Methyloferula stellata AR4: one gene and its partner. The main gene of each other region encodes a partner of the protein of the gene in region 2 in a complex. Links are inferred from orthologs where the notes say so. Each region holds a gene or a part of one and is shown on either strand. Other genes may lie near its edges.

Evidence for each region.
Region 1: the proteins of groL (region 2) and metK are in contact, whole or in part, in a cryo-EM structure (PDB 8P4O), measured with the Escherichia coli proteins. The link is inferred for Methyloferula stellata AR4 from one-to-one orthologs.

The regions. Positions count from the first base shown.
Region 1 is NZ_ARWA01000001.1:3,990,384-4,005,826, forward strand. The notes cover bases 11,235-14,221. They hold metK (methionine adenosyltransferase), read right to left. Parts: upstream 13,360-14,221; coding sequence 12,109-13,359; downstream 11,235-12,108. Other genes in these bases: trmB (tRNA (guanine(46)-N(7))-methyltransferase TrmB), read right to left, coding at 11,348-12,052; A3OQ_RS0119885 (helix-turn-helix domain-containing protein), read right to left, coding at 13,544-14,002; lnt (apolipoprotein N-acyltransferase), read right to left, coding at 14,140-14,221. In the rest of the region: A3OQ_RS0119815 (ArsR/SmtB family transcription factor), read left to right, coding at 1-859; metF (methylenetetrahydrofolate reductase [NAD(P)H]), read left to right, coding at 862-1,773; metH (methionine synthase), read left to right, coding at 1,775-5,503; A3OQ_RS0119830 (hypothetical protein), read left to right, coding at 5,500-6,078; A3OQ_RS23125 (HepT-like ribonuclease domain-containing protein), read right to left, coding at 6,107-6,322; A3OQ_RS25380 (nucleotidyltransferase family protein), read right to left, coding at 6,545-6,751; A3OQ_RS0119845 (hypothetical protein), read right to left, coding at 6,819-7,037; hisG (ATP phosphoribosyltransferase), read right to left, coding at 7,146-8,123; A3OQ_RS0119855 (ATP phosphoribosyltransferase regulatory subunit), read right to left, coding at 8,120-9,247; A3OQ_RS0119865 (hypothetical protein), read left to right, coding at 9,483-9,899; oxlT (oxalate/formate MFS antiporter), read right to left, coding at 9,909-11,192; more of lnt, read right to left, coding at 14,222-15,443. UniProt on the Escherichia coli protein: Catalyzes the formation of S-adenosylmethionine (AdoMet) from methionine and ATP.
Region 2 is NZ_ARWA01000001.1:3,752,629-3,767,945, forward strand. The notes cover bases 7,824-10,684. They hold groL (chaperonin GroEL), read left to right. Parts: upstream 7,824-8,361; coding sequence 8,362-10,008; downstream 10,009-10,684. Other genes in these bases: groES (co-chaperone GroES), read left to right, coding at 8,022-8,309; A3OQ_RS0118595 (integration host factor subunit alpha), read left to right, coding at 10,345-10,684. Also shown: A3OQ_RS23770 (CPBP family intramembrane glutamic endopeptidase), read left to right, coding at 1-448; A3OQ_RS0118540 (thymidylate synthase), read left to right, coding at 456-1,265; A3OQ_RS0118545 (PH domain-containing protein), read right to left, coding at 1,311-1,775; A3OQ_RS0118550 (hypothetical protein), read right to left, coding at 1,892-2,380; A3OQ_RS0118555 (GNAT family N-acetyltransferase), read left to right, coding at 2,613-3,143; A3OQ_RS0118560 (dihydrofolate reductase), read left to right, coding at 3,140-3,649; FtsH protease activity modulator HflK, read left to right, coding at 3,882-4,988; protease modulator HflC, read left to right, coding at 4,985-5,893; A3OQ_RS0118580 (Do family serine endopeptidase), read left to right, coding at 6,096-7,664; more of A3OQ_RS0118595, read left to right, coding at 10,685-10,698; A3OQ_RS0118600 (ABC transporter ATP-binding protein/permease), read left to right, coding at 11,142-13,259; A3OQ_RS23005 (c-type cytochrome), read right to left, coding at 13,263-13,757; A3OQ_RS0118610 (peptidoglycan recognition protein family protein), read right to left, coding at 14,006-14,758; A3OQ_RS0118615 (hypothetical protein), read right to left, coding at 14,758-15,099.

The DNA of each region.
Region 1 (15,443 bases), 240 kb from region 2 along the record:
TGTCTCCCGCCATTTGAAGCTTCTGGTCGAAGCGGGGCTCGTCGAGCGTCATCGCGAAGGTGCCTGGGCCTTTTTTCACGTTCCGCATGGCGGTGCGGGTGCCTCGCTCGTTCGCGACATCCTCGCCCGTTTCAAAGGCGACGATCCGGTTTTGACGGCTGACCGCGCGCGCCTGCAGGAGGTGCGTCATGCGCGGGCCGAACAGGCGGCGCGTTATTTCGCGGCGCAGGCGGGCAATTGGGATCGGCTTCGCGCCATGCATGTCGCCGAGGAGCATGTCGAGGCCGCCATTCGCGAAACCATTGGCGCAGCGCCCGTCGATTCGCTGCTCGATCTCGGGACCGGCACCGGCCGCATGCTGGAACTGCTCGCGCCGCTCGCAACCCGCGCGGTCGGCATAGATCAATCGCCGCAAATGCTTTCACTCGCGCGAGCCAGAATCGAGCGCAGCGGGCTGCGCAATACGCAATTGCGCCAGGGCGATCTCTATGCCCTGCCGGTCGAACGCAATTCCTACGATCTCGTGATCCTGCATCAAGTCTTGCATTATCTCGACGATCCGTCGCGCGCGATCCGCGAGGCCACGCGAGCCTTACGGCCAGGAGGCCGGCTCGTCATCGTCGATTTCGCGCCTCACAATGAAGAGACTTTGCGCGAGGCCCATGCGCATCGCCGCCTTGGCTTCGCGCATGAGGAGATCACCGGCATGATGAGCGACGCCGGCCTCGATGTGCTCGTCGAACGCGATCTCGTGCCGGATACGCACGAAGGCCATAAGCTCACCGTGTCCTTGTGGCTCGGCCATGACCGCCGCTTCATCTCGGATGCGCCGCCCTTGATGGCGCAGGAGGTTGCCTGACCATGCTTGAACCTCTGCCAGCCGTGCCGCCGCGCGCGAGCCGCACGCATTGCCCCGATATTTGCGTCTCCTTCGAATTCTTCCCCCCGAAGACAGATGAGATGGAGAAGACGCTATGGGAGTCGATCAAGCGCCTGGCACCGCTTGGCCCAAGCTTCGTCTCCGTGACTTATGGCGCAGGCGGTTCGACGCGCGAGCGCACGCATGCGACCGTCGCGCGGATTCTTAAAGAAACGTCGATCAAGCCCGCCGCGCACCTGACCTGCGTCGCAGCCAGCCGCGACGAAGTCGATAGAGTTGTGCGCGATTATTGGGACATAGGCGTCCGCCATATCGTCGCATTGCGGGGCGACTGCCAGGACGGAAACGGATGGGTTCCGCATCCGCAAGGCTATAAGACCTCGACCGAGCTTGTCGCGGGCATCCGCCGCATCGGCGATTTCGAGATTTCGGTCTCCGCCTATCCGGAGCGCCATCCCGAAAGCAAATCGGTCGACGCCGATATAGATGTGTTGAAGGCCAAGATCGATGCGGGCGCGACGCGCGCCATCACCCAGTTCTTTTTCGAAAACGATGTCTATTTGCGCTATCTCGACAAGGTCCGCGCGCATGGCATCCATATTCCGATCGTGCCCGGCATCGTGCCGGTGCAGAATTTCAATCTCACCGCCGGTTTCGCGAAGAAGGCCGGAGCCTCGATTCCACAATGGCTGGCCGATCGCTTCGAAGGCCTTGAAGAGGATGTGACGACGCGCCGCCTCATCGCCGCGACCGTCACCGCCGAGCAAGTGCTCGATCTCGTCGATCACGGCATCCGCGATTTTCATTTCTACACGATGAACCGCGCCGATCTCGTCTATGCCATCTGCCATCTCTTGGGGCTCAGGCCAAAATCCGAACAGAAAGCCGCCTGACATGAAAGAATCCGATACATTCGCTGCCCTGCGCGCGGCAGCGCGCGAAAAAATCCTGGTGCTCGACGGCGCCATGGGCACGATGATCCAGCAGCACAAATTCACCGAGGCCGATTTCCGCGCTGAGCGTTTCGCCGATTGGCCGCGCGATCTGCGCGGCAATAACGATCTTCTGGTGCTGACCCAGCCGCATGCGATCCGCGCCATCCATCTCGCCTATTGCGACGCGGGCGCCGACATTATCGCGACGAACACGTTTTCGTCGACGCGGATCGCGCAGGCCGATTACGGCATGGAAAGGCTTGTGCCCGAATTGAATTTCGAGGCGGCACGGCTCGCCTGCGAGGCCGCGCATGAGTCGGAAGAAAGACACGGCCGCCGTCATTTCGTGGCAGGTGCACTTGGCCCGACGAACCGCACCGCGTCGATCTCGCCCGACGTCAATAATCCGGGCTTTCGCGCCGTCAGTTTCGACGAATTGCGCGATGCCTATGCCGAAGCGGCACGCGCGCTGATCGAAGGCGGCGTCGATATTCTGATCGTCGAAACCATCTTCGACACGCTGAACGCCAAAGCGGCGTTGGTCGGCATCGATCAGGTTTTCGATGATATGGGCAAGAAACTGCCCGTCATGATCTCCGGCACGATCACCGATTTGTCCGGCCGGACCTTGTCGGGCCAGACGCCGACGGCCTTCTGGAACTCGCTGCGCCACGCCAAGCCCTTCACCATCGGCTTGAATTGCGCGCTCGGCGCAAGAGAGATGCGGGCGCATCTCGCCGAAATTTCGCGCATCGCCGATACCTATGTCTGCGCCTATCCGAACGCCGGCCTGCCGAATGAATTCGGCCTCTATGATGAAAGCCCTGAGTACATGGCCTCGCTCATCGGCGAATTCGCGGAGAGTGGCCTCGTCAATATTGTCGGCGGCTGTTGCGGCACGACGCCGCCGCATATTCATGCGATCGCCAAGCGTGTCGTAGGCATTGCGCCGCGCAAGATCCCGGAGATCGTGCCGCTCCTGCGTCTCTCGGGCCTTGAGCCTTTTGCGCTGACGAAGGAAATCCGCTTCGTCAATGTCGGCGAGCGCACGAATGTCACGGGCTCGGCCAAATTCCGCAAGCTCATCAAGGAAGGCGATTTTTCGGCGGCGCTTGATGTCGCGCGCGATCAGGTCGTGGCCGGCGCGCAAGTCATCGACATCAACATGGACGAAGGCCTGCTCGATTCCGAAAAGGCCATGGTCGACTTCCTCAATCTCGTCGCCGCCGAACCGGACATTGCGCGCGTGCCGGTGATGGTCGATTCGTCCAAATTCCAAGTGATCGAATCCGGCCTTAAATGCATCCAGGGCAAGCCCATCGTCAATTCGATCTCGATGAAGGAAGGCGAAGAGAAATTCGTCGAAGTCGCGAAGCTCGTGCGCCGCTATGGCGCCGCCGTCGTCGTGATGGCCTTCGACGAGCAAGGCCAAGCCGATACGTGCGCGCGGAAAATCGAGATTTGCTCACGCGCCTATAAAATTCTGACCGAGACAGTCGGCTTTCCGCCTGAAGACATTATCTTCGATCCGAATATTTTCGCAGTCGCGACCGGCATCGAAGAGCATAATAATTATGGCGTCGATTTCATCGAAGCCACGCGGGAAGTCCGAAAAAGATTCCCCCTGGTCCACATCTCCGGCGGCGTCTCCAATCTCTCCTTCTCGTTTCGCGGCAACGAGATGGTCCGTCAGGCCATGCATTCGGTCTTTCTCTACCACGCCATCTCAGCCGGCATGGATATGGGCATCGTCAATGCCGGCCAGCTTTCGGTCTATGAAGATATAGATCCAGAGCTACGCGACGCCTGCGAGGATGTTGTCCTCAACCGCCGCCCCGACGGCACGGAACGCCTGCTGGCGCTCGCCGAGCGCTTCAAAGGCCAAGGGACGGAGAGGGCTGAGAAGGATCTCGTCTGGCGCAGTGAGCCGGTCGAGAAGCGGCTTGAACATGCGCTCGTCAATGGCATCACCGAATTCATCGACGCCGACACGGAAGAGGCACGGGCCAAATCCACGCGTCCGCTCGATGTGATCGAAGGCCCGCTGATGGCCGGCATGAATGTCGTCGGCGATCTTTTCGGCTCCGGCAAAATGTTTCTGCCGCAAGTGGTGAAGTCCGCCCGCGTGATGAAACAGGCCGTTGCCTATCTGATGCCTTATATGGAAGAGGAAAAACGCAAGAATGGCGGTGCCGAGCGCAAAAATGCCGGCAAGATCCTGATGGCGACCGTCAAGGGCGACGTGCATGACATCGGCAAGAATATCGTCGGCGTCGTGCTGGCCTGCAACAATTACGAGATCATTGATCTTGGCGTGATGGTGCCTTGCGCGAAGATTCTCGATGTGGCGCGTACGGAAAAAGTCGATGCCATTGGGCTCTCCGGCCTCATCACGCCCTCGCTCGATGAAATGTGTTTCGTCGCCTCCGAGATGGAGCGCGAAGGCTTCAGCATGCCGCTGCTCATCGGAGGCGCGACGACGAGCCGCGTCCATACGGCCGTCAAGATCAATCCGAATTACACCAAGGGCCAGACGGTCTATGTGACCGATGCGAGCCGTGCCGTCGGCGTCGTGCAGAACCTGTTCTCGCCGGCCGCGCGGGGCCCTTATATCGAGGCTATCAAGACCGAATATGAAAATGTCGCCGAGGCGCATATGCGCAACGAGGCGGAAAAGAACCGCCAGCCCTTGCCGCGCGCCCGGGCCAATGCGTTGAAGCTCGATTGGGCCGCCTATGAGCCGCCGCACCCAACATTTCTGGGCACGCGGATATTCCGTACTTATGACGTCGCCGAGCTCGTTCCCTATATCGATTGGACACCCTTCTTCCAGACCTGGGAAATGCGCGGACGCTATCCCGATATCCTAAGCGATCCTGAAAAGGGCGCTGCCGCGCAGCAATTGTTCGACGATGCGCAAGCGATGCTGGCGCGGATCGTCGAGGAACATTGGTTCGATCCGAAAGCCGTCATCGGCTTCTGGCCTGCCAATGCAATTGGCGACGACATCAAGCTTTATACGGGTGAGTCGCGCAGCGAGGTGCTCGCGACCTTCCATACCTTGCGTCAGCAATTATCAAAACGCGACGGGCGGCCGAATATTGCCATGTCCGATTATATCGCGCCGGTCGAAAGCCTGAAGCCGGATTATCTCGGCGGCTTCGTCGTCACCGCCGGTGCGCGTGAAGAGAAGATCGCGGATCGTTTCGCCAAGGCGAATGACGATTATGGGTCGATCATGGTGAAGGCGCTCGCCGACCGCATCGCCGAGGCTTTTGCTGAGCGCATGCACGAGCGCGTGCGCAAGGAATTCTGGGCCTATGCGCCGGACGAGGCGCTCGCGCCCGATGAATTGATCACCGAGCCCTATCGCGGCATCAGGCCGGCGCCAGGCTATCCGGCACAGCCCGACCATACCGAAAAGGCGACCTTGTTCCGCCTGCTCGAGCCGGAACGCCGCATCGGCGTCACGCTGACCGAAAGTTTCGCGATGTGGCCGGGCTCGTCGGTCTCGGGGCTTTATCTCTCGCATCCGGATGCGCGCTATTTCGGCGTCGCCAAGATCGAACGCGATCAGGTCGAAGATTATGCTTTGCGCAAAGGCATGGATTTCGCGGAGATGGAACGCTGGCTCGCACCGATCCTCAATTACGATCCAGCGCGTCACGCAAAAGCGGCAGCGGAGTGACGAGTTTTACGCTCGACACGCATTATCTTGCCTTGCCGGATGGAGCGGCCAAAGAGGCCGAAGCCATCCGCGCGCTGGCGGCGGCGCATGAGGCGGACAAAGCCGATGTCGCGCTGGTTGCTCTGTCGATCGCGGCATCACGCTTGCCGGCGGCGCCTTTGATCAAGGACCTCACCGAGTTTGGCCAAACCTTGGAACGGCATGGCCTGCTGCGCGTCGATCTCCTGCCACCCATGGCCTATTTCGACATAGCCTTTCCGAAATGGTGTCTGCTTCCGACTGAAGAAATGGAAGACATCGAGCACGAAATTCATTCGATCCTCTATCCGAGCATCCAATATGCATGGCGCGACTATCGCAAGGCGCATCAATTGGAAGAGACGGCGCCTTCAAGGGAAAGCCCTTGGCGCGCGGCGAAATGCGACGTGCAGATGATGCTGGCCCATATCGAAGCCGGCCGCGATATCTTCGTGACAAGCAGCGAGATTTTTCACCGCGAGATCAAGAAGCGCCAGCTCATCGCGCTCGGTGCGGGCGCTATCCTCTATCCGGCGGAAGCTGTGGGAATGATTTGAACGCGGAACCCCACCAAGCGCAAAGAAATCACTCTTTCCATTCTTGATTATGCTTATGCAAGATCGCTTCAAGTTGTGGAAGCAAAGGTTGTAACTCTTGCCTGATCGTCTCGAACAGGATGACATCGTCCACGCTGAAATAGCCGTGAGCTATGTAATTTCGCACCGCGGTCATTCGCGCCCACGGAATTTCTGGATGATCGGATTTTAGATCGTCTGGCAGATGTTTCACCGCTTCCCCCATGATCTCATATGCATCACAGCGAAACGTGTCTTCTCATCGGAGAAATAGTCATCCATCGTCATACCTTCGACGAATCGGATGATCGAACGGCATGCGCCAACAATATCGTCCAGAAAGTCGATATAGCTGCGGCTGCTCAAAGCGGCAAAGCTTCTTCGAGGATGCGCTTGCCCATATGTGGCTTCAGTGCCCGGCGCGTGACAAGATCGACATGCCGTTCCGTCAATCTCTCAAGTTCCTGCTCAAGCGAGAAATGATGGAAAACGGGATCGGCTTATCGAACTCGACGAGAAGATCGACATCACTCTTCTCGGTCGCGTCCCCGCGCGCCATCGAGCCGAAAAGCGCGAGCGAGTGGATCGGCCAACGCTTCCGGAGGTCCGGCAGGGCAGCGCGTAAAGTCGCGATGATCTCATCTCTTTCGCTCATGGCGAACCTATAGCGGATTTCGAGCCTTTCGTCCCCCGCCCGATGCCCAAGCAGAGGCTACTCGCCTCTAATTTTCGTCGTCGCTCTCGGCATAATCGCCTTCGGCGTGATCCAAAACGGCTTCCCGGTCGGCGACTTTTTGGCCTTTTTCGTCGCTCACCCAGACGTCGCCGCCGTCCGTTTGCAAAACCTCATGCGCCAGTGCCAATGCCGTTTCGAGGCTGACATGCGGATAGGCGAATTTGCGAACATGCCCGTCCTTCATCCAGGAAACGAAGTATGACATCGACGGCTTCCCTAAACTGCTAGTCTCATAATCCTTTGCCGCCCTTCATCGAGAGAGACGGCCATGCTCATGGTGGCATTTATAGCGGATTTCGCAAACTTGTCGCAATTATTTATATAGCTTTGCGACGAGCTTCTCGTAAAGCGGATTGACGGCGGAAAACACGTAATCCTGCGCCGTCACAGCGACATGGTCCGCGCCTTGGCCGATGAGCCAATCGGCGAGCGCCGCCACCTTTTCTTTGGGGCAATTCAAAACAAGGCGCCCATCCGGCGCGTGCAGGCGCATCCGGGCGGCAAATATCGCCTGCGCGTCGATCTGTTGCTCGGCCTCGAACTTTGCGAGCACCGTCGAGACTTCGCGGGTCGTGCGGGCTTCCTCTTCGGCGACGATCCGCGAGAGAAGAATGCGCGCTGTCTCTTTGGTCTTGTCGTCCCATGGCGCCGTCAGCGACGCCACGAGATTGGCTTCGGACCGCAGCATGACGCCATCGTCCAAAATCTTCAGCGCATTGGCGGCGAGCGTCGCGCCTGTCGTCGTGATATCGACAATGAGTTCGGCCTGCCCCGCCGCAGGTGCGCCTTCGGTCGCTCCCAAGCTTTCGACGATCCGGTAATCGGTGACATGGCGCTCGGCGAAAAACCGCCGCGTGAGATTGAGATATTTGGTCGCGACCCGCATGCGCTCGCCACGGCGCGCGCGAAAGGCCGCCGCGACATCTTCGAGATCGGCCATGGTCTTCACGTCGATCCAGGCCTGCGGCACGGCGACGACGACATTCGCATAGCCAAAACCGAGCGGCGTCAGAAGCACAAGCTTCGCATCGGCATCAGGCAATGTTTCGCGCACGAGATCTTCGCCCGTCACGCCCATATGCGCGGTGCCGGCCGCGAGCTGCGACACGATCTCGGATGCCGAGACGAAGGCCACTTCAACGCCCTCGATGCCTGCGAGCGTGCCGCGATAATCGCGCGCGCCGCGGCCTTGCACGAGCGTCAGCCCGGCGCGGCCGAAGAAGGCCGCGGCATTTTCCTGCAACCGCCCCTTCGAGGGTACGGCAAGGACGAAAGGCTGAGCCCCACTCATGATGCAGCGTCCATCTTGCCGTGATTGAGGCGGTCGACCCAGATCGCGGCGCCGACGGCAGGAATAGGCTCCTTCGCGCCGAGCGTCTTGGCCAAGGAATCGTAGCGTCCGCCGCCCGCGAGCGGCTTGCTATTCGGCTGATCCTTGTCATGCGCCTCGAAGACGAAGCCCGTATAATAATCGAGATTGCGCGCGAAGCCGGTGCCGAAGGACAGAGCCTCGATATCGAGGCCGCGCGCGGCCATGAAGCCGAGCCGCGCATCGAACCGATCGAGGATGGCAGACAGATCGAGCTTGGCGTCGCGCGCCAATTGGCGGAGTTCCGCCGAAGCATGATCGGGATCGCTCTCGATGCCGAGAAAGCGCTCGATGATCGCGCGCTTCTCGGCCGGAAAGCCCGAACCCGATTTCAGCGCCGCCTGTTCGAGAAAGCGGTCGGCGATTTCAGCCGCCGTGCGTCCGCCGACCGTCGCTATGCCTGCGATCGATAGCAGATCTTCAACCAGCGCGCGGGCGCCTTGCTTGTCGGACCCCTCCAAAGCCGCGAGCACGCCGGAATGATCCGTGCTCGCGCCATTCATGGGCGCGGACAGAATGGCTTCAAGCGCCTTGCCTTGCAGATGACCGCGGCTGATACGGCGGCGCCATTGCGGCGAGAGATCAAGCGCTTCCAGCAGACGCGCAAAGAGCCCCGCATCGCCGATCCGCACGCTGAGCACCTTGCCTGCAACGGCGGCGATGGTTTCCAAGGAGAGCGCCAGAATCTCGGCGTCCGCCGCCTCGCGATCGGCGCGGCCGAAATTCTCAAGTCCCGCCTGGATGAATTCGCCCGGCCCATCGGCGCGATAGCGAAAGACGGGGCCGCAATAGGAAAAGGCCGCGGGCTGGCCGGCTTCCGGCGAGGCGAGATAATGACGGCAGACCGGAATCGTATATTCCGGACGCAGGCAATAATCCGTGCCCGAGACGTCGCTTGTGAGGTAAAGCCGCCCGCGAATCTCCTCACCGGAATCGAAAAAATCCGAGGCCGGCAGAAGGATCGGCGGCTCGCAGCGCGGATAGCCTTGCGCGGCCAGATGGGCCGCCAAGGCGTCCTGAAGCAGGCGATCGTCAGTTAGAGACATGGCGGCCGCCATTCCATCCTTTTCGAAATGAAAACCTTCGTAGCAAAGGCCGCGCGGCGAAGCGACGGGTTTTCCGGCACAAGGTGAATGAAATCACCCCGCAAGAGCCCGGTCCCGGCCAGCCAATCCGTTGGCTTTATTAATAAATCCAGCTTTTGGCGAAGCCCCGCCTGTTCAGGCGAATGAGGCTTGTGATAAAGAGGCGCGTCCGATCGGCCGAAATCAGGAGCAAGCCATGCCGCGCGCGCAGTCCGCCTTTCTCAATCGCAAGGATGTCCCGGCGCGAAAGGATCTGCAAAAGGCGATCGACGGCCTCAAGTTCAAAGTGACCCTGGACGACGGCTATGCGCCCTTCAAGAGCCAGGGCTATCTGCCCTGCACGCTCGACGGCGAGGATGCCGGGTTCAATATCAAATTCCAGGATGTCGCAGCAGATGCTGCGCCCGCGAATCTCAAATCCGCGCTCGCCGAGCGCGATGTCGAAATCGCCGTCAAATGGAGCGGCGACGTGCGCGAATATATTGCCGCCATGGCCGTCTGCGCCGCGCTCGTCAATAATTTCGGCGCGATCGTGCACGATCCGGATGGCGACAAAGTCTATGCGAGCGACGAGTTCCTCGACAAAGCCCGCGAGGCCGCAGCCTCGATCTGAGATCGGACGTCAGGCCTGCTTCGTGGCTGTCGCCAGCGCGGGCCGGCTGCCGGCGAGCCATGTCTTGCGCCAGGGCTTCAGCACGAATAAGGCGAGCAGAGCCGTCAACACGTCCATCGTGATGACCAATCCGAAGACCGGAACCCAACTGCCCGTATGTTCGTGCAACGAGGCTGCGAGCGGACCGCCGAGCACCGAGCCCACGCCTTGCGCCATATAGAGAAAGCCATAATTGGTCGTCGCGTGCTGCGTGCCGAACGTGTCGGTCAAAGTCGAGGGGAAGAGCGAAAAAATCTCGCCCCAGCCGAAGAAGACGACGCCGGACAAGAGCACATAGGCCAGAGGATCGTGCCGTAGATTGAGCATGAGAAAAATCGCCAAAGCCTCGCCCGCGAAGGCGATGGCCATGGTATTTTCGCGCCCGATCCTGTCCGAGAGCCAGCCGAAGAAGGGCCGCGTCGCCCCGTTGGTGATGCGATCGAGCGTCAGCGCCAGCGGCAGAGCCGCGAAGCCCAGGACCATCACATTGTCGGTAATGCCGAACTCGCGGCTGAACGTCGCGAAGTTCAAAATCACCATGAGGCCGCCGGTCGACATCATCGTCATCATGACGAAGAGCAGCCAGAAGATCGGCGTCTTCAGCATGGATGTCGGCGTATAATCCGTGTCTGTCACATGCGGCGATGCAATGGTTGAAACGGTATAGCCAACCAAAGGCTCGCGCAAAAAGGCCGCGGCGAGCACGCCGACAGCTCCGAGAATCGCACCGAAAACGATGAGCGTGTGCTGATAGCCGGAGGCCTTCAACATGTCCGCGATCGGGAAGGTCGTGAGCATCGCGCCGAACCCATAGCCCGCCGCCGCCATGCCCGTCGCAAAGCCGCGCTTGTCCGGAAACCAGCGCACCATATGGCCGATGACGCCGACATAGACGATGCCTGTACCGATGCCGCCAAGCACACCATAGGTGAGATAGAGCATCGTCACATCCGTCGCATAGGCGGAAAGAATCCAAGACAGACCCGACAAAGCGCAACCGGCCATCACGAGCGGCTTCGGCCCGAAGCGCTCGATGAGCGCGCCCTGCAACGGCGACAGCCAAGTCTGCAGCACGATCAGGATAGAGATGGTGATCTGCAAGGTCGCCAGACTGACGCCGGTCACCTCCAGCAACGGCTTGGTGAAAAGGGTCCAGACATATTGCGGGCTGGAGATGGCCATCATGGTGATGACACCGAGCACCAATTGCAGCCAGCGATTGCCGCTCGCCCTTACACCTTCCAGCTCCGCCATTTTGGTCCCCATCCGCACAGTCCGGCCGCCACAAGGGAAATAGCCGGCGGAAACGCACCGGCGGCGCTCCGATCTCTGAAAGACTATAACTCTGGATTGCAGAATCGTGGAAGGAATCTCTAAGCGCTTAATTGCCTTCCGAAGGCATTTGGCGCCTATCTTCTCACGAATGTGAAATAGGCGGGGCGACGCCCTTCGCTCAGCGCCTTTGTCTCGTAGCGGGTGCTCTCCCAATCCGCCCAAGGCGCATGCCAATCCGAAGCACTTTGCGCAGGCCAGACGAAATCGGGCGACCGCAGAATCCGGGCGAGCACCCAGCCGGCGTTGTGATCGATATCGGTCGCAAAGCGCAATTCGGCGCCACTGCTCATCACGCGAGCCAATCTGGTGAGCATATCATCCGATAGAAAGCGTCTCTTGTGCTGACGCCGCTTCGGCCAGGGATCGGGATAAAGCAGATAGACGCAGGAGAGCACCGCCTCCGGCAAGGCGTCGATCACATCGCCCGCATCGCCATTATGCAGACGGATGTTGCAGAGGTCCGCCTCGGCGATGAGAGCCAGGGCTTTGGCGACGCCATTGACGAAAGGCTCGCAGCCGAAGAAGCCCACGTCTTGATGGCGCAGTGCTTCATCTGCCATATGTTCGCCGCCGCCGAAGCCGACTTCCATCCAGAAGGTTTTGGGCTGGTTCGGGAAAAGCGCCGCCGGATCGCCCAAGGGCTTCGAAAGATCGAGCGCCAGATGCGGCAGCAGATTTTCGACGAGCGCGGTGTGATGGGTCCGCAGCTTTTTGGCTTTGCGGCGCCCATGAAGCGGCGACGGAATAAATTCCGTATGTGGCGGAAGACTGGAGTTCATGCGCGCCTATTTATGTTTTGCCGCGGCGGGCGGCAAATCGGCAGCGCCTGACCCAATCAGGCGAGCGCCGACGTCAGCTCCTTGACGAGATCGGTCTTCTCCCAGGAGAAGCCGCCTTCGGCATCGGGGATCCGGCCGAAATGGCCATAGGCCGAGGTCCGCGCATAGATCGGCCGGTTCAGTTGAAGGTGTTCTCTGATGCCGCGCGGCGACAGGCGCATGATCCGGCCCAAGACCGTCTCCAGCTTGTCCTCGGCGACATTGCCGGTCTCGTGAAGATTGACGTAGATCGACAGCGGTTCGGCGACGCCGATCGCATAGGAGAGTTGGATCGTGCAGCGATCGGCGAGACCGGCCGCGACGACATTTTTAGCGAGATAGCGCGCGGCATAGGCGGCGGACCGATCGACCTTCGTCGGGTCCTTGCCTGAAAAGGCGCCGCCGCCATGCGGCGCGGCACCGCCATAGGTATCGACGATGATCTTGCGGCCGGTGAGACCGCAATCGCCGTCCGGACCGCCGATGACGAATTTGCCGGTCGGGTTCACATGCCAGACGGTTGCATCGCTGATCCAACCTTCCGGCAAGGTCTTGCGGATATAGGGTTCGACGATCGAGCGCACGTCGAGAGAGCTCAGGTTCTCGTCGAGGTGCTGGGTCGAGAGCACGATCTGCGTCGCGCCGACCGGCTTGCCATGCTCATATTTGATCGTGACCTGGCTCTTCGCATCGGGACCGAGTTTGGCGGCCTCGCCTTTGCCGCTCTTGCGTTCGGTGGCGAGCAGCTCGAGAATCTTATGCGCGTAATAGATCGGCGCCGGCATCAGCTCTGGCGTCTCGCGGCAGGCATAGCCGAACATGATGCCCTGGTCGCCCGCGCCCTCGTCCTTATTGCCGGCGGCATCGACGCCTTGCGCAATATCGGCCGATTGGGCGTGCAGCCTGATGTTGACGTCGGCATGCTTCCAATGGAAGCCTTCCTGCTCGTAGCCTATGTCCTTGACGGCTTGGCGCGCGGTCTCTTCGATCTGCTCGGGCTTTATCGGTGCGCCGCGCACCTCGCCGGCGATCACGACGAAATTGGTGGTCGCCAAGGTCTCGCAGGCAACGCGCGTCTGATAGGGATCGACACCGGCCTTTTCGCCTTCGCGAAAGAAGAGATCGACCACTTCGTCGGAAATGCGGTCGCAGACCTTGTCCGGATGGCCTTCAGAAACCGACTCACTTGTAAATAAAAAGGTCTCGCGCGGCACGGAGAGCTCCAACAGGCAGGTGATTGAGGTCGATCCGCCAAGCGGCGGAACCACGCCAGCGGAGGCCGAGGCTGGAGACACCCAACGCCTCGAACCCGCTAAACTTCGGACAATTCGTTCGTTTCGTCAAGCTTTTCTGGCGGATACGTTCGCTATAACGAACGCTACCTGAGTAACGTAGGCTGCGGATCGCGCCTGGGGTTGAGGCACATGTTGGTTATGAATGTGAAGAGCAAGCTTACTTCGCTGGCGTCTTGCCGGTTTCCGGCTCCTCGGCATCGTCCTCGTCGGCGAGACTCGTGACGAGATCGATGATCCTTTTGCGGACTTTCGGATTGTGAATCCGGGCAAAGGCCTTGTTCAGGCGCACGCCTTCCGTCGTCGAAAGGAAATCGACAATATAGGTCGAGCCTTCATCTTCTTCCGCGAATTGGGCCTGCGTCGCTTCGGACGCAGCCGTTCCTTCGGACGCCGGCGCGCCATCGAAGAAAAAGGCCGGAGGTACGTTCAAAATCTGCGAGATCTGCTGCAACCGGCTCGCGCCAATGCGGTTGGTGCCTTTCTCGTATTTTTGTACTTGCTGAAACGTCAGTTCCAGCGCCTCCCCCAGCTTTTCCTGGCTCATTCCCAGCAAAATGCGGCGCATGCGGACACGGCTTCCGACATGCCGATCAATCGGATTCGGTGCCTTTTTCACAAAAGCTGGTCTCCCCTCCACCTCGCCAGAAACCGGCTCTGTCTCATCAAACTTAGCAATACCCTGATTTCGCATGTGAAATGACACCTAGCGTGTATTTTATAATAATGCAACGTAGACGCGAGAAAGCGCTGGTATCAAACCTGTCTGCGAAAGATAAAGGAGCAACTAATTGCTATTAACCATACTAAAAACGGTGAGATGAATGGAAGATGAGCGAATATTGGTGGCCCAAGTCTCTGCGGAAGGCCACCGTCCAATAGTCCTTCTCTACCGAGAGAGAGTTCAGACAATACGCGTCCGTAGGGGTCGACGATCGCAGATATCCCTGAATTCGCCGCGCGCACCAACGGCAGACCTTCTTCGATCGTCCGCAATCGCGCCTGGGCGAAATGCTGATAAGGGCCGGCCGTATTGCCGAACCACCCGTCATTGGTGAGATTGAGAAGCAGGCCCGGCCGTTCGCCAGGCACAGACGGCATCACATCGCCGGGGAAAATGGCTTCATAGCAAATCAGCGGCACAACCGGCGGCAGGCCGGGGACATTCAAAATCACGTGTTTACTGCCCGCTTCGAAGCCGCCCGGCATATGCACGAACTGGCGCAATCCCAGCTTGTTCAGGAAGGTCGAAAACGGCAGATATTCGCCGAAGGGGACAAGATGAACCTTGTCGTAGCTTTCTAAAATCACGCCGCTCTTGTCGACGACCTGCACAGCGTTGAAGAAGACGGTGTGCGGCTTCGGATTGTCCTTGTCGGCCGGCAGATCCTCTTCGCGGGCCGCGCCCGTCACGAGGACGCTATTTGGCGACAGCACGGCGGCGATTTGCGCCAAGGCCTGCGGCGTACGCGACAAGATGAATGGAAAGGCCGACTCCGGCCAGATCAGGACCGAGACATCGGCGAGCCCGGTATGTGCCGGTCCGGTTGAGCGATCGGAGAGGGACAGATAATGCGCCAGGATCGCCGGCCCGTTCTCAGGCCGGAATTTGGCATCCTGCGCCAGATTGGGCTGCATGATCCGCAAGGAAATGCCCTTGACCAGCGGCGTCGTTCCAGGCGCAAGCCTGATCGCGCCGAAAATCGCGAGGCCCATAAAAACAAGAAGCGCGAGGCCGACGGGCGTGCGAACGAACCATCGCGTCGAAAAGGCTGCCCGAATGTGCCGGTCGATCAAAGTGGCGGGCGCCGCGCAAATCGCGATCGTAAGAACGGTCAATCCATAGAGGCCGACCACGGAGGCAAATTGCGCCGTGACGAGATTGCCGCCGAGCGCCATGCCGAACGCGTTCCAGGGAAAGCCGCTGAAGGCATGGCCCCGCAGCCATTCGGAAAGACTGAGGCCAGCGGCAAGCGCCAAAATCCGGCCGGGACCCGGCGACCAGATGAGCCGCGCCAGGGCGAATCCCAAAGCCGGGAAAAAGGCGAGAAAGGCCGGCA
Region 2 (15,317 bases):
GCCATGGCCGGTGTTGAAGACGCGCCGGGCCTTTTGGTTCATAGTGGGCGCAGCGCTTATCTATGGAATCGCGGCGAACTTGCTCGTCGGGCTTTACTATCCACCGTCCAAAGACTGGTTCACGGTGCCGAAGGAAGGCCTCGCGGCCTTCATGCTTTTCGTCCTGGCCGTCGTATTCGCGCCGCTGACGGAAGAGCTTCTGTTTCGCGGCTGGATCTATACGAGCCTGCGCGCCAGTTTCGGTCTATGGACGGCGCTCCTCGTCAGCGCCGCCCTTTTTGCGGGCGCCCATTATGAAAGCAGCCATATCTATGCCCTGGTTGTATTCCCCATCGGCCTCGCGCTCGGCGGCATGCGCGAAGCAACAGGCACCCTCAAGGCATCCATCAGCTTTCACGCATTTTACAACGCGATCGCTTTTGGCCTCGCGCTCTTCGACATAGGGTAGAGCGGACATGCGCGCCTATCTCGATCTGCTCGCCAAAATCCTCGACGAAGGCCAAGAAAAGGCCGACAGAACCGGCACCGGCACTCTGTCGCTTTTCGGCCATCAGATGCGCTTCGATCTCAGCAAAGGCTTTCCGCTCGTCACGACGAAAAAGCTGCATCTGAAATCGATCGTGCACGAGCTGCTCTGGTTTTTGAAAGGTGACACGAATATCGCCTATCTCAAGGAGAACGGTGTCGGCATCTGGGACGAATGGGCCGATGAAAACGGCAATCTCGGCCCTGTCTACGGCCAGCAATGGCGCTCGTGGCGCGCACCGGACGGCAGGACGATCGATCAGATTTCAAACGTGATCGAGGATTTGAAGCGCAACCCGTTTTCGCGCCGCCATATCGTGTCGGCGTGGAATCCCGCGGACCTCGGCGACATGGCTTTGGCGCCCTGCCATTGCCTCTTCCAATTCCATGTGGCGGAAGACAAGACCGGCACAAAGCGCCTGTCGTGCCAGCTCTATCAGCGTTCGGGCGATGTGTTTTTAGGCGTGCCCTTCAACATCGCGAGTTATGCGCTCTTGACCCATATGGTCGCGCAGGTCACGGGGCTCGCACCCGGCGACTTCGTGCATACGTTCGGCGACGCGCATCTTTATCTCAATCATCTCGACCAGGCGCGCGAGCAACTCTCCCGCACGCCGCGCGCCTTGCCGCGGCTCAAGCTCAATCCAGAGGTGAAATCGATCTTCGATTTCCGCTTTGAGGATATCGTGATCGAGGATTACGATCCGCATCCGGCGATCAAGGCGGAAGTGGCGGTTTAGATTTGCGCCGCGCTTGTCGCCTCACCTACATCGATGATGAAGGATCTATCGCGACGTGATCGCATTGCGCAGCTCGATCGCATGCGAGATGAACTTGAGCTTCTCAAAGCCCTGCCCCGTGCCGAGGATCGCAATCGTGCCGTAATCAAGAAGGCGACCAAGAATCGATTGGTCGACGATGACCGACTCGACCTTGTCCATGTTCATTTCGTTCGTATAACGATTGATGAAACCCCTCTTATGGACGACCCGCGTAGTCGTGACCGCGATCTCGGTCGTGAAGCTCTTCCACCAGGCGCGCAGAACTCCGGCCAGACCGAGGATAAGAAACACAAAGGCCAGCGCGAGGGCTGGCCATTGATAATGCGTATATTTGAAATGGACAGAGAGGCCAAAGGCCGCCGCGGCACAAATGAGCCACAGGATCCCCGGCATATAGATGATCCAATGAATCCGGCCGACGACGAGCACTTTTTCGCCGGGCTGCAATATTTGATTCACGTAGCTCATGGATCGGACACCACTCTAGAGTCAGGACTCGATCGTCGAACCGTCATTGCGAGGAGAGGAGCGATGACGAATCCATGCCGAAGATCCATGCCATTATCTAAGCAATTGTCCCTGGATTACCTTTTGTCGGCGCCCGACATCGCGCCGGAGAAACCGGCCTTGACAACGGCTTTCTCGTTTCTGATGACACTGGCCTCGATATCGGGAAAATCGCAGTCAAGCAGGAATTTGAACAGCGCCGCGTAATTGTCATTTTCCAGCGTGTAATCGACCGATGCATCCGCCAGATATCCAAACGAATCCACAACGACAACGCGGATGAAGGCTTTCTTATCCTCGGCTGGAACCGCCGGATTCAAGCCGATGGTGATCAGGGGATATGAGCCATTCATCTTGCCTCTGAAGAGAAGCCGTCTCGCCTTATCGAAACGGACGTCGTAAAGATTAATCACATCGTCCTTGGTTGGATCATCCCGGCGAAAATCAAGGCTGCTGTTCCAGATTTGCAGGCGCATCCAGGCCGTGTCACCATCCCGCTTTTCAAGCGTGACCTCCAAATGCCGTCCAATGAAAGAATCTGCGAGAAGCGTTAGTGGCTCAGGCATACGGTTTTCCTTTGAAGTCTGTTTCGCATCTTATATCAGGTCCCAGAAATGGCCGCCTGCTCCACTCTCGAATTCGCGTGATCTTAGAAACGCTGGCAAAACGCGAATTCGAGAAAGGAGCTAAGTGTCGCTCTCCACGACGCCTGATATAGTGTCATAAATCGCTTTTTAGCGCCTGGAATCGACGCCGGATAGGCTTTTAGCGCTTACGCAAGGCGCCGGATAGAGGTTTATGGGACATAACGAAAACAGAGTGCCTTTTCACATTCGCTCCGCGGTGCCCGCCGATGCGGCTCAGATCTTCGCGCTTGTCACCGAACTCGCAGCCTATGAAAAGCTCAGCGCTGCGGTCGATGCCACAGCCGAAACGCTGGCGCAGGCGCTTTTTGGCACTGCGCCGCGGGTTTTCTGCGACATGGCAGAGCAGGATGGCGAGCCTATCGGCCTCGCCGTCTGGTTCTATACGTTCTCGACCTTTCGCGGCCGCCACGGCATTTGGCTCGAAGACCTCTATGTGCGTCCAGCCTTTCGCGGGCGCGGCACCGGCAAGGCGCTTCTCGCCGGCCTCGCGGCGCGTTGCGTCAGAGAAAATCTTGCAAGGCTCGAATGGTCTGTGCTCGATTGGAATACGCCATCGATTGCCTTCTACAAGGCTATGGGTGCGGTGCTGATGGACGAATGGACCAATTGCCGCTGCGAGGGCGGCGCGCTTTCCAGCCTCGCGGCGCTTGCAGCCGGCAAGGCTGATCCTGTCCGCATATGAATCCGCCGCTGATCCTCATCGCCGCCATCGCCGAAAATGGCGTCATCGGCAGGGACAATAGCCTCCCCTGGCATTTGACCAGCGACCTCAAGCGATTTCGCGCGCTGACGATGGGAAAGCCGATGATCATGGGACGCAAGAACTTCCAATCAATCGGAAGACCCTTGCCGGGGCGCGAAACCATCGTCGTCACGCGCGACCGCGATTTCACCGCCGAGGGCGTGCATATCGTCTATTCGATCGAGGATGCGCTCGCCTGCGCCGCGGAACGCGCCAGCGCCATGCAGGCGCAAGAGATTATTCTCGCCGGCGGAGCCGAACTTTATTCGGCCATGATCGACGACGTGGATAGGATGAAGATCACTTTCGTCGATCTCGCGCCGGAAGGCGATACGTTTTTTCCTGCCATCAATTGGTCGCAATGGGGGGAAGAAAGCCGCGTGCGCCCGCCAAAAGACGCGAAGGACGATGCGACATTTTCGTTTGTCGATTATCGTCGGCGATGATGTCTCGAACGCCTACGGCATTTATATGCGGAAATTCTATAAATGAGATTGGCCGGTTAATGGAAAATCGCTTGGGATACTCCCAAGCGATATCTTCACCATAGACAAAACCGCCAAGCGATTTTGCAAAAGACACCTACATTTGCTGGAACTTGTTCTATAAGACTACCGGCCGATAAACCGCGTGATATCGGACGATCGGCACCCCGGCTGAACTTTTGAAAGGTCTTTTATGCCTTGGACCAGTAACGGCAATGGCGGCGGAAGCTGGAAACCCGGCAATCCCGGCCCGTGGGGACAAGGACCCAGCGGATCGACGCCGCCAGACCTCGAGGAAATGCTGAGCCGGGTCCAGCAAAGACTGCGGCAATGGATGCCCGGCGGCGGCGTGAGTTCGCGCGGCATCATCGCCCTGGTGCTGATCGGCCTTCTCATCTGGCTTCTAACCGGCTTTTACACGGTCGGCCCGAACGAGGTCGGCCTCAACAAAGTCTTCGGTGGCTATACTGGCAGGACCACGCCCGGCCTCAATTACAATTGGCCCTATCCGGTGGGCTCGGTGCTGAAGCTTCCGGTGACCAACCGCAAGGCCACCAATATCGGCTTCATCTTCCGTCCGAACGGGCAGCCGCCCATCGATCTGCCGGAAGAAAGCCTGATGCTGACGGCCGATGAAAATATCGCCGACGTCAAATTCGTGGTGATCTGGCAGATCGATCCGGTTCATCCGGAAGATTACGCCTTCAACGTCGCCAATCAGGAAGAAACCGTGAAAGCCGTCGCGGAAAGCGCGATGCGCGAAGTGATCGGCCGCAGCCAGATTCAAAAGATCCTGACCGCCGAACGCAAGGTGATCGAACCTGCCGTGCAGGATCTCATGCAGAAAGTCTTGAACGACTATAAAGCCGGCGTGCTCATCCTTCAGGTGCAATTGCAATCGGTCGATCCGCCCGAGCAGGTCATTGCCGCCTTCCGCGACGTGACCGCGGCGCAGCAGGATCAGGACCGCTTGCGCAACGAAGCCGAAGCCTATGCCAATAGCGTCGTGCCGGAAGCGCGCGGCAAGGCGGCCGCCATCATTCAAGAGGCCGAAGGCTACCGCCTGCAGACCGTCGCCGAAGCGCAAGGTCAGGCGGCGCGTTTCACCCAGATCTACGATCAATATAAAAACGCGCCCGAAGTCACTCGCGAGCGCATCTATCTCGAAACCATGGAGCGTGTGTTGGGCGGTGCCGACAAAGTGATCGTCGACGAGGCCGCCGGGAACGGAAACGGCGTCGTGCCTTATCTGCCGCTGCCGCAACTGGCACCGCGCGCCAGCGATGGGAGCCGCAAATGAGAGGCGCCTATGGCTTTGTCGCGCTGATCGCGCTCGTTGTTATCCTGGTCGTAGCCGCGGCCTCGACCTTTCAGGTTCAGCAGACGGATCAAGGTCTGCTGCTGCGTTTCGGCGAACCTGTCGCCGGACGCGGGCTGATCACACAGCCGGGGCTGCATTTCAAGATTCCGTTCATCGAGGACTATATTCCGATCGACAATCGCATTCTCGATCTCGAAGCGCCGAAGCAGGAGGTGCTCGCCTCCGATAATACGCGCATCGAAGTCGATGCGTTCCTGCGCTACAAGATCGTCGATCCCTTGAAGTTCTACCAAACCGTCGGCACGATCGAGCGGGCGAGGAACCAATTGGGCTTCGTGCTCAATTCGGCGGTGCGCCGCGTGCTCGGCGAAGCCGACCTGACGCAGATCGTGCGCGACAACCGCTCCGCGCTCATGCTGAAGATCCGCGACCAGGTGAACCAGGAGGCCGGCCGTCTCGGCGTCGTCGCCACGGATGTCCGCATCAGGCGCGCCGACCTGCCTCGCCAGATCTCGGAACAGGTGTTCAGGCGCATGCAGACCGAGCGCGCCCGCGAGGCTGCCGAATATCGGGCGCAGGGCTCCGAACAGGCACAGAAGATTCGCGCGAAGGCGGATCGCGACGTGGTGGTTCTGCGCGGCGATGCGCAAAAGCAAGCCGATCAGGTCCGCGGCGAAGGCGACGCGACGCGCAACAAGATCTTTGCCGACGCTTATGGCAAAGATCCGGATTTCTTTGCCTTCTACCGGTCGATGCAGGCCTATGAGAATGGGCTCAAAGCCTCGGACACGCGCATGATTTTGAGCCCGAAGTCGGATTTCTTCCGCTTCTTTGGAACGTCTCATCCCGAACCCGCCGCGGGCGCGCCGTCCGCCGCACGTTAACTTACTCGGGCAAATTCTTGCCCTGCAATTTTGAGGTGCGAGCGGCAATTTGCCGGGCTATGGCTATATGAAAGATAAGGGAAACGGAGCTTTCGGCGAGCCTGGCAAAAAGCGCGACGCCGCCGATTTTCCGCCCTAATTTATCGTTCGATTGGCGCGCTTCTTAAGCCATGCCGCGCGTCCGGTCGCAGGAGATCACTTCATGGGTTTGTTTGCCTTTTCAGAGCTGCGGGTCGTCACGCCATCAAAACATGCCTTGGCTGGCCGACTGCGCCGCGCGAACTTGGCCTTCGCCTGCGCGCTCGGTCTGTCGCTTATTGCCTCGCCGGCCGCTCTTGTCGCGCCCGCCTTTGCCAAAGGACCCGATTCTCTCGCCGATCTCTCCGATCAAGTCAGCGATGCGGTCGTGAATATTTCGGCGACGCAGACGATGGAAGACAAACATGCCTCGGCCGCGCCGCAGCTCGAACCGGGTACGCCTTTTGACGATCTCTTCGAAGAATTCTTCCGCCGCCGTCAGCAAGGCGGCGGCAGCGGCGGCAATAATGATACGCCATTGCCGCGTCCGCGCGAGCGCAAGTCGAATTCGCTTGGCTCAGGCTTCGTGATCGATCCCTCCGGGATCATCATCACCAATAATCACGTCATCGCCGACGCCAATGATATCACCGTCATCTTCACCGACGGCCAAAAGCTGAAGGCACAAATCATCGGCAAGGATTCCAAGGTCGATGTCGCGGTCCTTCGCGTGAAACCCGAAAAGCCGCTGAAATCCGTCAAATTTGGCGACAGCGAGAAAATGCGCGTCGGCGATTGGGTGCTGGCGGTCGGCAATCCATTCGGCCTCGGCGGCACGGTGACGGCCGGCATCATCTCGGCGCATCACCGCAATATCGAATCGGGTCCCTACGACAATTACATTCAGACCGACGCGGCGATCAATAAAGGCAATTCCGGCGGGCCTCTGTTCAACATGGACGGCGAGGTGATCGGCATCAATACGGCGATCCTGTCTCCTTCGGGCGGCTCGATCGGCATTGGTTTCGCCACGCCTGCCGCGACCGTCATGCCGGTCATCGACCAATTGCAGAAATTTGGCGAGACGCGGCGCGGCTGGCTCGGTGTCCGCATTCAAAACGTCGATGAGAGCATCGCGGAAAGCCTCAACCTCGGCCCGGTTCACGGCGCGCTTGTCGCCGGCACCGACGACAAGGGCCCTGCGAAGGCGGCAGGCATCCAGGCCGGCGACGTCATCGTCAAATTCGACGGGACCGACATCAAGGAATCGCGCGACCTGCCGAAGGTCGTCGCCTCCGCGCCGGTCGGCAAGGACGTTGCCGTCGTCGTCATGCGCCAGGGCAAAGAACTGACCAAAACCGTCAAACTCGGCCGCCTCGAAGACAATGAGAAGCTTGCCTCGCTCGAAACGAAGGCCCCTGAAACCAGCAAGGCCTTGCCTCCGACGCCGGTCGAAAAAGCTTTCGGCATGGAGTTTTCGAGCCTCAGCAGCGCCGCGCGGCAAAAATTCTCCATCGGCGAGAGCGTGGCCACAGGCGTCGTCGTCACCGATGTCGATCCGGAGTCGCCGGCCGCCGAGAAAAATATTCAGCCCGGCGAGGTGATCCTGGAAATCAATCAGATCCCCGTGAAGGACCCGTCCGAGGTATCGGCCAAGATCAAAGCCCTGAAGGAGGGCGGCAAGAAATCGGCGCTGTTCCTCATCGCCAATACGCAAGGCGAGGTGCGCTTCGTCGCGCTCTCAATGCAATAGGCAGAATGTCTCGAAATCCGATCGCATGGCCGGGGCGAAATTTTCGCGCCCCGCCCTTGCGGGAGGTAGGCCTCCTCACAATTTCAAGCTCCATAGGACAGTTTCCCGGTCTGCGGCCTTGCCGTAGCTGCCAGCTTTCTATTTTGCTTTAAAATTAAACATTATGCTTCATATATAAGCGATTAATGCTCAAAAATAACTTCTTCCTTGACAATTTGGGGCGCGATGGCTTATTTCGCGCCTTGTTAGCACTCTATGTTACCGAGTGCTAACGAGGCCTGGGTTGGACCGGCCGAAGCTTCGCGAGGTGTCCCCTTCGAGAGCAGGGACCCATCATCATTTTAGAGGAAGCAGACCATGAATTTTCGTCCCCTGCATGACCGTGTGGTCGTCAAGCGTCTTGAAGGTCAGGAAAAGACCAAGGGCGGGATCATCATTCCCGACAACGCGAAAGAGAAACCCCAGGAAGGCGAAATCATCGCCGTTGGTCCTGGCGGCCGCGATGAGACCGGCAAAATCACTCCCCTCGATGTCAAGGCCGGCGACAAGGTGCTGTTCGGCAAATGGTCCGGCACCGAAGTCAAGATCGACGGCCAAGACCTCCTCATCATGAAGGAGAGCGACATCATGGGTGTCATCGCCTAAGGCGAGCCTTCTCTCCGACCGACACTAGAAACCTTTTCAGGAGTTTGAAAAAATGGCAGCCAAAGACGTACGTTTTTCGTCCGATGCGCGTGATCGCATGTTGCGCGGCGTGGACATTCTCGCCAATGCGGTGCGTGTGACCCTCGGTCCCAAGGGCCGTAACGTAGTCATCGAGAAGTCATATGGTGCACCGCGCATCACCAAGGACGGCGTGACTGTCGCCAAGGAAATCGAACTTGCCGACAAGTTCGAGAACCTCGGCGCCCAGCTTGTCCGTGAAGTCGCTTCCAAGCAGAACGACGTTGCCGGTGACGGCACGACCACGGCGACGATCCTCGCCGCCTCCATCGTCCGCGAAGGTGCCAAGGCAGTGGCCGCCGGCCTCAACCCGATGGATCTGAAGCGCGGTGTTGACCTCGCGGTCGAAGCCGTCGTCGCCGATCTCAAGGCCAATTCCAAGAAGGTCACGTCGAACGACGAGATCGCCCAAGTCGGCACGATTTCAGCCAATGGCGACGTATCTGTCGGCACGATGATCTCGACCGCCATGCAAAAGGTCGGCAACGAGGGCGTGATCACGGTCGAAGAGGCGAAGAGCCTCGACACCGAGCTCGATGTCGTCGAGGGCATGCAGTTCGACCGCGGCTATCTCTCGCCCTACTTCATCACCAATCCCGACAAGATGGTGGCGGAACTCGAGGAGCCCTACATCCTCGTGCATGAGAAGAAGCTTTCGTCGCTCCAGGCCATGCTGCCTGTGCTCGAAGCCGTCGTTCAAACCGGCAAGCCGCTCGTGATCATCGCCGAGGACGTCGAAGGCGAAGCACTCGCGACCCTCGTCGTCAACAAGCTGCGCGGTGGCCTCAAGGTCGCGGCCGTCAAGGCGCCGGGCTTCGGCGATCGCCGCAAGGCCATGCTCGAAGACATCGCCATCCTGACGGCTGGTCAGCTGATCTCCGAGGATCTCGGCATCAAGCTCGAAAACGTGACCCTGCAGATGCTCGGCCGCGCCAAGCGGATTCGCATCGACAAGGAGAATACGACGATCATCGACGGCGCCGGCGCCAAGGCTGAGATCGAGGCCCGTATCGGCCAGATCAAGAACCTGATCGCCGAGACCACCTCCGATTACGATCGCGAAAAGGCGCAGGAACGTCTCGCCAAGCTCGCGGGCGGCGTCGCGGTCATTCGCGTCGGCGGCGCGACCGAAGTCGAAGTGAAGGAAAAGAAGGATCGCGTGGACGACGCTCTCAATGCGACGCGCGCGGCGGTCGAAGAAGGTGTGTCTCCCGGCGGTGGCGTCGCGCTTCTGCGCGCCATCAAGGCGCTCGATAACCTCAAGGTTGCCAATCCCGATCAAAAGACCGGTATCGACATCGTCCGCAAGGCGATCCAGACCCCGGCCCGACAGATCGTCGACAATTCCGGCGGCGATGGCGCCGTGGTCGTCGGCAAGCTCATTGAGAACCCGTCTTATTCCTTTGGTTATGACGCGCAGACCGGGGAATATGGGGACATGGTGAAACTCGGCATCATCGACCCGACCAAGGTCGTCCGGACGGCTCTGCAAGATGCCGCTTCGGTCGCCGGTCTTTTGATCACCACCGAAGCAACCATCACGGAAGCGCCGAAGAAGGATGCCCCTGCGATGCCGATGGGCGGTGGCGGCATGGGCGGCATGGGCGGCATGGACTTCTAAATCCACGTCTGCTGGAAAGCTCCGCCTTTCCGATAAAGAAACCGCTCCGCGCGCAGTCACCTGCGCGCGGAGTTCGTTTAAGGGCCGTCTCTGGTATTCTACAACCGTAGGCTTGAGCAGCGCCTCGCATTGCCGGATGAATTTCAACTTTTATTGAAGAGAATTGTTCTGTCTTGACGCGCCCGGTTCGCGCCAATCTTTTGGACCAAGGCAAACTGTCATCAAAGGCATCAACATTTTAATCGGCGCCTGAGGTTTTTTTGCAACCGCCCTTGCACATTTTCGGTCTAAGCTTCCGCACCTGTTTTTAAAGGGCTCCGGGGGGAGAAGCGGAAAGTGCAGCAATCGTCGAAATCGTCAAAGATTCGAAAAACTACGACGCGCGCGGATCTTCTGGAGGCTGTCTATAGTTCGAGTCCCGTTCTCTCTCGCGCACAGGCACGCGAAATTTTTGAAATCGCGCTTGAAGAAATTTCAGATGCTTTGGTTCGCGGCGAAAGCGTCAAACTCCGTTCATTCGGTCTTTTCGCGGTCCGTAGCAAACGCGAGCGAATCGGGCGCAATCCACGCACAGGCGTTGAAGTGCCGATCACGCCGAGACGCGTGCTGACGTTCAAACCTTCTCCGGTTTTAACCGCGAGCATCAATGGGACAGCCCTGCCGCAAGAGGCGGAAGCCGACGCGGAATAAAGATTTGGACATAGGACCCAAAACTGGGGACCGGTACTGATCCCCGCTGTTGCCGGGATCCGGTTTTGAATGAGCACGTCGGGCAGGCTCGATTTGATCGGATAATCCGATGCTCACGCAAGGTGGCGAGCGGCGGCTCCTGCCCCGTTTGAGCCATTCCAGAGCTTAGGCTTGCCCATTTTGCACCTAAACTTGCGTATTTTTAAGAAATCAGCGCTTGACCCTGCAAGCCTTGAATGTGACGCATTTTCCGTGCGGTTGGTCAGCTCGAAATCGCCAAAACCGGCCAAGATGAAGCGGCCACCGAAGCTCGGCTGTCCCTTGGATAGATTTTCTCGGGACAGGATGACCTGGGCGATTGCTTGGGACGCGATGGCTTGGGGATATAAACGCGCTCCGCAATCGAACTGCCGCTTCCGTTTAAATGCAGTGATCGGGTCTTTATGAAATTCCTCGCCCTCGCCGTCGCTCTTTTTTCCGTCGCCGCCGCGATCATCGCCCAAAAGACCGGCGAACCGCTGGTCACCTTCATGGCCGCCGTCGGCTTCATTTGCGCCGTCACGACCTATCGCGCCCATGCGATTTCGAGTTTTTTGAAAATCTTCGCGGCGATTTTCGCAACCGAGACGATCGTTTTCGGGAGCGCCTTTCTCCTCGCGAAGTTGGACCTCTGGCCGCAAGGATATGAGGATTACCTGCCGCCGGAAAGCATGCCGGTGACCGTCGCCATTTTTGCGATCCTGGTTTATCTGCTGTCCTTCATCCCGGTCGTCCGCGCGATGACGAAAATAGCCGACCGCTATTTCAACACGGATGAGAAAAACCCGGCGCGCATCTGGCCTCTGCCGTCTTTCACGGGACGCGAGCGGCATATAGCGACCAGCATGGTCGTTCTTCTGGTGCTGATCAACCAGGCGCAGGTCGGTATCGACGTGCGCCTGTCGTTTTTCTCACGCGATTGGTTCAATGCGATCCAGAACAAGGACGAAGCAACTTTCTGGTATCAGCTCTTCACGGTTTTTTGCCCCTGGGCTTTTTGTTACATCGCATCGGCCGTCGTCGAACTGGTCGTCCAATCGACCCTCGTCATCCGCTGGCGGCGCTGGCTTACGGATTATTATGTCACCCGCTGGCTCGCGGGACATACGCATTACCGCATGTCACTCACGGGCGCCGGCGCCGATAATCCAGATCAACGTATCTCCGAGGATATAGCGCGCTTCATCGATGGCGGACAGGTCGGCTCCGGCATCTATTCCTTTGCGATCCTTTTGATCGCCAAACTGACATCGCTCGTCTCCTTCGCCATTCTTTTGTGGGATCTGTCGGCAAATTTCACGCTTCCCTACACGGCCATCGCGGTCCCTGGTTTTCTCTTCTGGGTCGCCTTGATCTATGCGGGCGTCGGCACTTTGTTCACGCATCTGATCGGACGGCCTCTCGTCGCCCTATCCTTCGTGCGGCAGCGCTATGAAGCCGATTTCCGCTTTCAGCTCGCACGGCTGCGCGAATATGCCGAGCAGGTTGCGCTTCTTTCCGGCGAAAATGCCGAACAAAAATCCCTGTTGAAATCCTTTTCGTTCATCGTCCGAAATTATTTCGACATCATCGGCTGCCGCAAACGACTGATCTCTTTTACGGCTTCCTACGGCCAGCTCAGCCCGTTCATTCCCTATATCGTGGCGGCGCCATTCTATTTCGCCGGCAAGATCACCCTCGGCATCATGACGCAGACGGCGCGCGCCTTTGGAAGCGTCAACGACGCGCTGACATTCTTCGTGACCTATTATGTGTCGCTCGCGGAATTCAAATCGGTCCTCGATCGTCTGACCTCCTTCGATGCCGCGCTCGAACGCGCCCATGCCTATGGCACGGGCCTGCGCAAGGTTCCCGAGGCTTCGAGCGAGGAAAAAAATCTCGATTTAGCCGCTTTCACTTTGGAGCTGCCGGACGGTCGCGTGATCGTTCAAAGCAGCGATCTGCAATTTGCCGCGAACGAACCCGTGCTTCTTACCGGGCCGTCCGGCTCCGGCAAATCCACACTGTTTCGCGCAATCTCTGGCATCTGGCCCTTCGGCGAGGGTACGATCACCCTGCCTGCCAATGTCCGCGTGATGCTCCTGCCGCAAAAACCCTATATTCCAAACGGCAGCCTTAAGGCGGCGGTCACTTATCCATCGCAACCGGATGATTTTCACGACGAGGCCATCCGCGAGGTTCTGACCGCGGCTCAGCTCGATCACTTCATCGACAGAATCCACGACGAGGATCGGTGGTCGCAATGCCTGTCGGGCGGCGAACAGCAGCGCGTCTCTCTCGCCCGCGCCTTACTCGCAAAGCCGGATTGGCTGTTTCTGGACGAAGCGACAGCCGCCATGGAAGAAACCATGGAAGCCAAGGTCTATGAGATCATCGCCGAGCGCTTACCCAATACGACCGTGGTTTCGATCGGCCATCGCACCAGCCTCGTGCGGTTCCACAAGCGCTATCTCGACATGCACCCGGCGGGCACCACCGGGCTCTTCACGCCGTCCGAGCATGTCGTGAAGGCGGCGGAATAATTTTTAAGGCTGGGGAGCCGACCCCTTCAACGGCGCCAGCGGCGCCGGGGTTCGATGGCGGACCGGCGGGAGCGATTTGAGATAGGTCGCAATCGCCAAGGCGTCGTCTTGGGTCAGGTCTTTAAATTGCGTCCGCCATGGCATGGCGGGCAACAGGACGCGGCCCAGAGGGGTCTCGCCGCTCTTCAAGGCCTTGACAATATCCTCGGCACTCCAATCGCCGATACCCGTCTCCTCGTCGGGTGTGATATTCGGCGGATAGAATCGGCCGATATCGGTCACTGGCAGCGCGCGGTCACCGCCGGTCAAGCGTTTGTCCGCGATGATCTCGCCCTCCGAGTCCCTCGGCGAATGGCAGCCGGCACAGCCGGTGATCTGGACGAGATAGGCGCCTCTCTGCTCGAGCTCCTGCGTATCGGCGCGCGCCGCCGCCGCCGCCGCGGGCAACGCCATAAGAAACGCAATCACGCCAACCCGCTGCAAGCAAGACATTGCCATAAGCCCCTCCAATCAAACCAAAGTCATGCGTCATCGCGGCACCCGCTTCAACGCACGATCTCGTTTAAAAGGTCGGGGATTTTTTGGAATGATACTTTGATTTCGCGCATGGCCGTTCCAAAAAGCCTTCAACTTTTCAGATCATACATAAAGCCATTTCGCTTCTGATAGATCAGAAGCGAGGCTCCATGATTTTGTTTGACGCGTTTTCTTCACACCCACCGGTACCGACTTCGCTCGAAAACGCTTTATCGCGGCAGACTCGCGAGAAGCGCGCGCAGCGTTTCGATCGTCGATTGATCGGCAATACCATCGACAAGCGCCGGCCGGAAATGGCGCTGGAAGGCCCGCACGACATTTTCGGTTTTGGGCCCATAAAGATTGGAAACGCGCAGGCCGTAGCCATACATGGAGAGCAGCGCCTGCAGCTTCTCGACTTCGACCCCATGCATGCCGCGCTCAAGGCGGGGGCCCTCTTCGATCGGATGTGGCTTGACATAATGGCCGACGCCGCTCGCGGCGAGCAAATCCCATGGAAAATATTCGCCGGGATCGGCCTTGCGGTCGGGTGCGACGTCCGAATGGGCGAGAATGCGCGCCGCCGGAATCTGATGGCGCGCCGCGACGTCCTTGCAGAGTGCAATCACCGCCTCGATCTGCGCTTGCGGAAATGCGGGCGCGCCGCCGTCATGGCCGAGATTGACGATCTCGATTCCGATCGAGGCCGAATTCATGTCGCGTTCGCCGGCCCAGATCGATTGGCCGGCGTGCCAGGCCCGCCGCAATTCCGGCACAAGCTGAATCACCTGCCCGTCTTCCGCGATCACATAATGCGCGGAAACCTGGGATGCCGGATCGCAGAGCCATTGCAGCGCGGCCTCGCCCGAAGCCATGCCCGTGTAATGCAAAATGACGGCATCGACCCGGCCGCTTTTGCGGTCCCCATGGTTCGGCGACGGGCGGACATCGCCGACAAGCAGACTATTCGCGGAAAAACTCATCAATAGCCGTAATAGCGCACGCAGAAAGGATTGCCGGCCGGATCATAGCCCCAACGCGCGCAGGCCGGCCCGGGCGGAGGAGGCGGCGGATAATAACCCGGCGGGGGCGGAGGGGGAGGAGCTGGCCGCGTATTGGCGCCGATGATTCCGCCGGTCGCGGCACCCAGTGCCGAGCCGGCGAGAACGGCACCGACGCCGCCGCCGGTCGCGGCGCCAAGCGCCGCGCCTGTCCCCGCGCCGATGGCAGCACCACTGACCGCGCGTTGCTCCGGCGTATAGCCGCATGCGGCCACAGCCAGCGCGGCGGTGAAAACCCCTATTGAAGCCAGCACTTTTCGCATGGAAGAACCCTGTTGTTTCCGCAGCTCCCCAGAGGCCCAAACCGACCGATAAGGTCAAGACAAGATCAGGTGGCGCCGCATCTTTGCGTCAATTCGCGGCATTTTCGACATATCACCTTAACGCTTGATGATTGACCCGCGGGTGCATCCCTCCTATGCCGCTTGATGCCAGCCGGCCGGATGGCCGTCGCTTCTCTTGAAGCGGAGGAAAGTCCGGG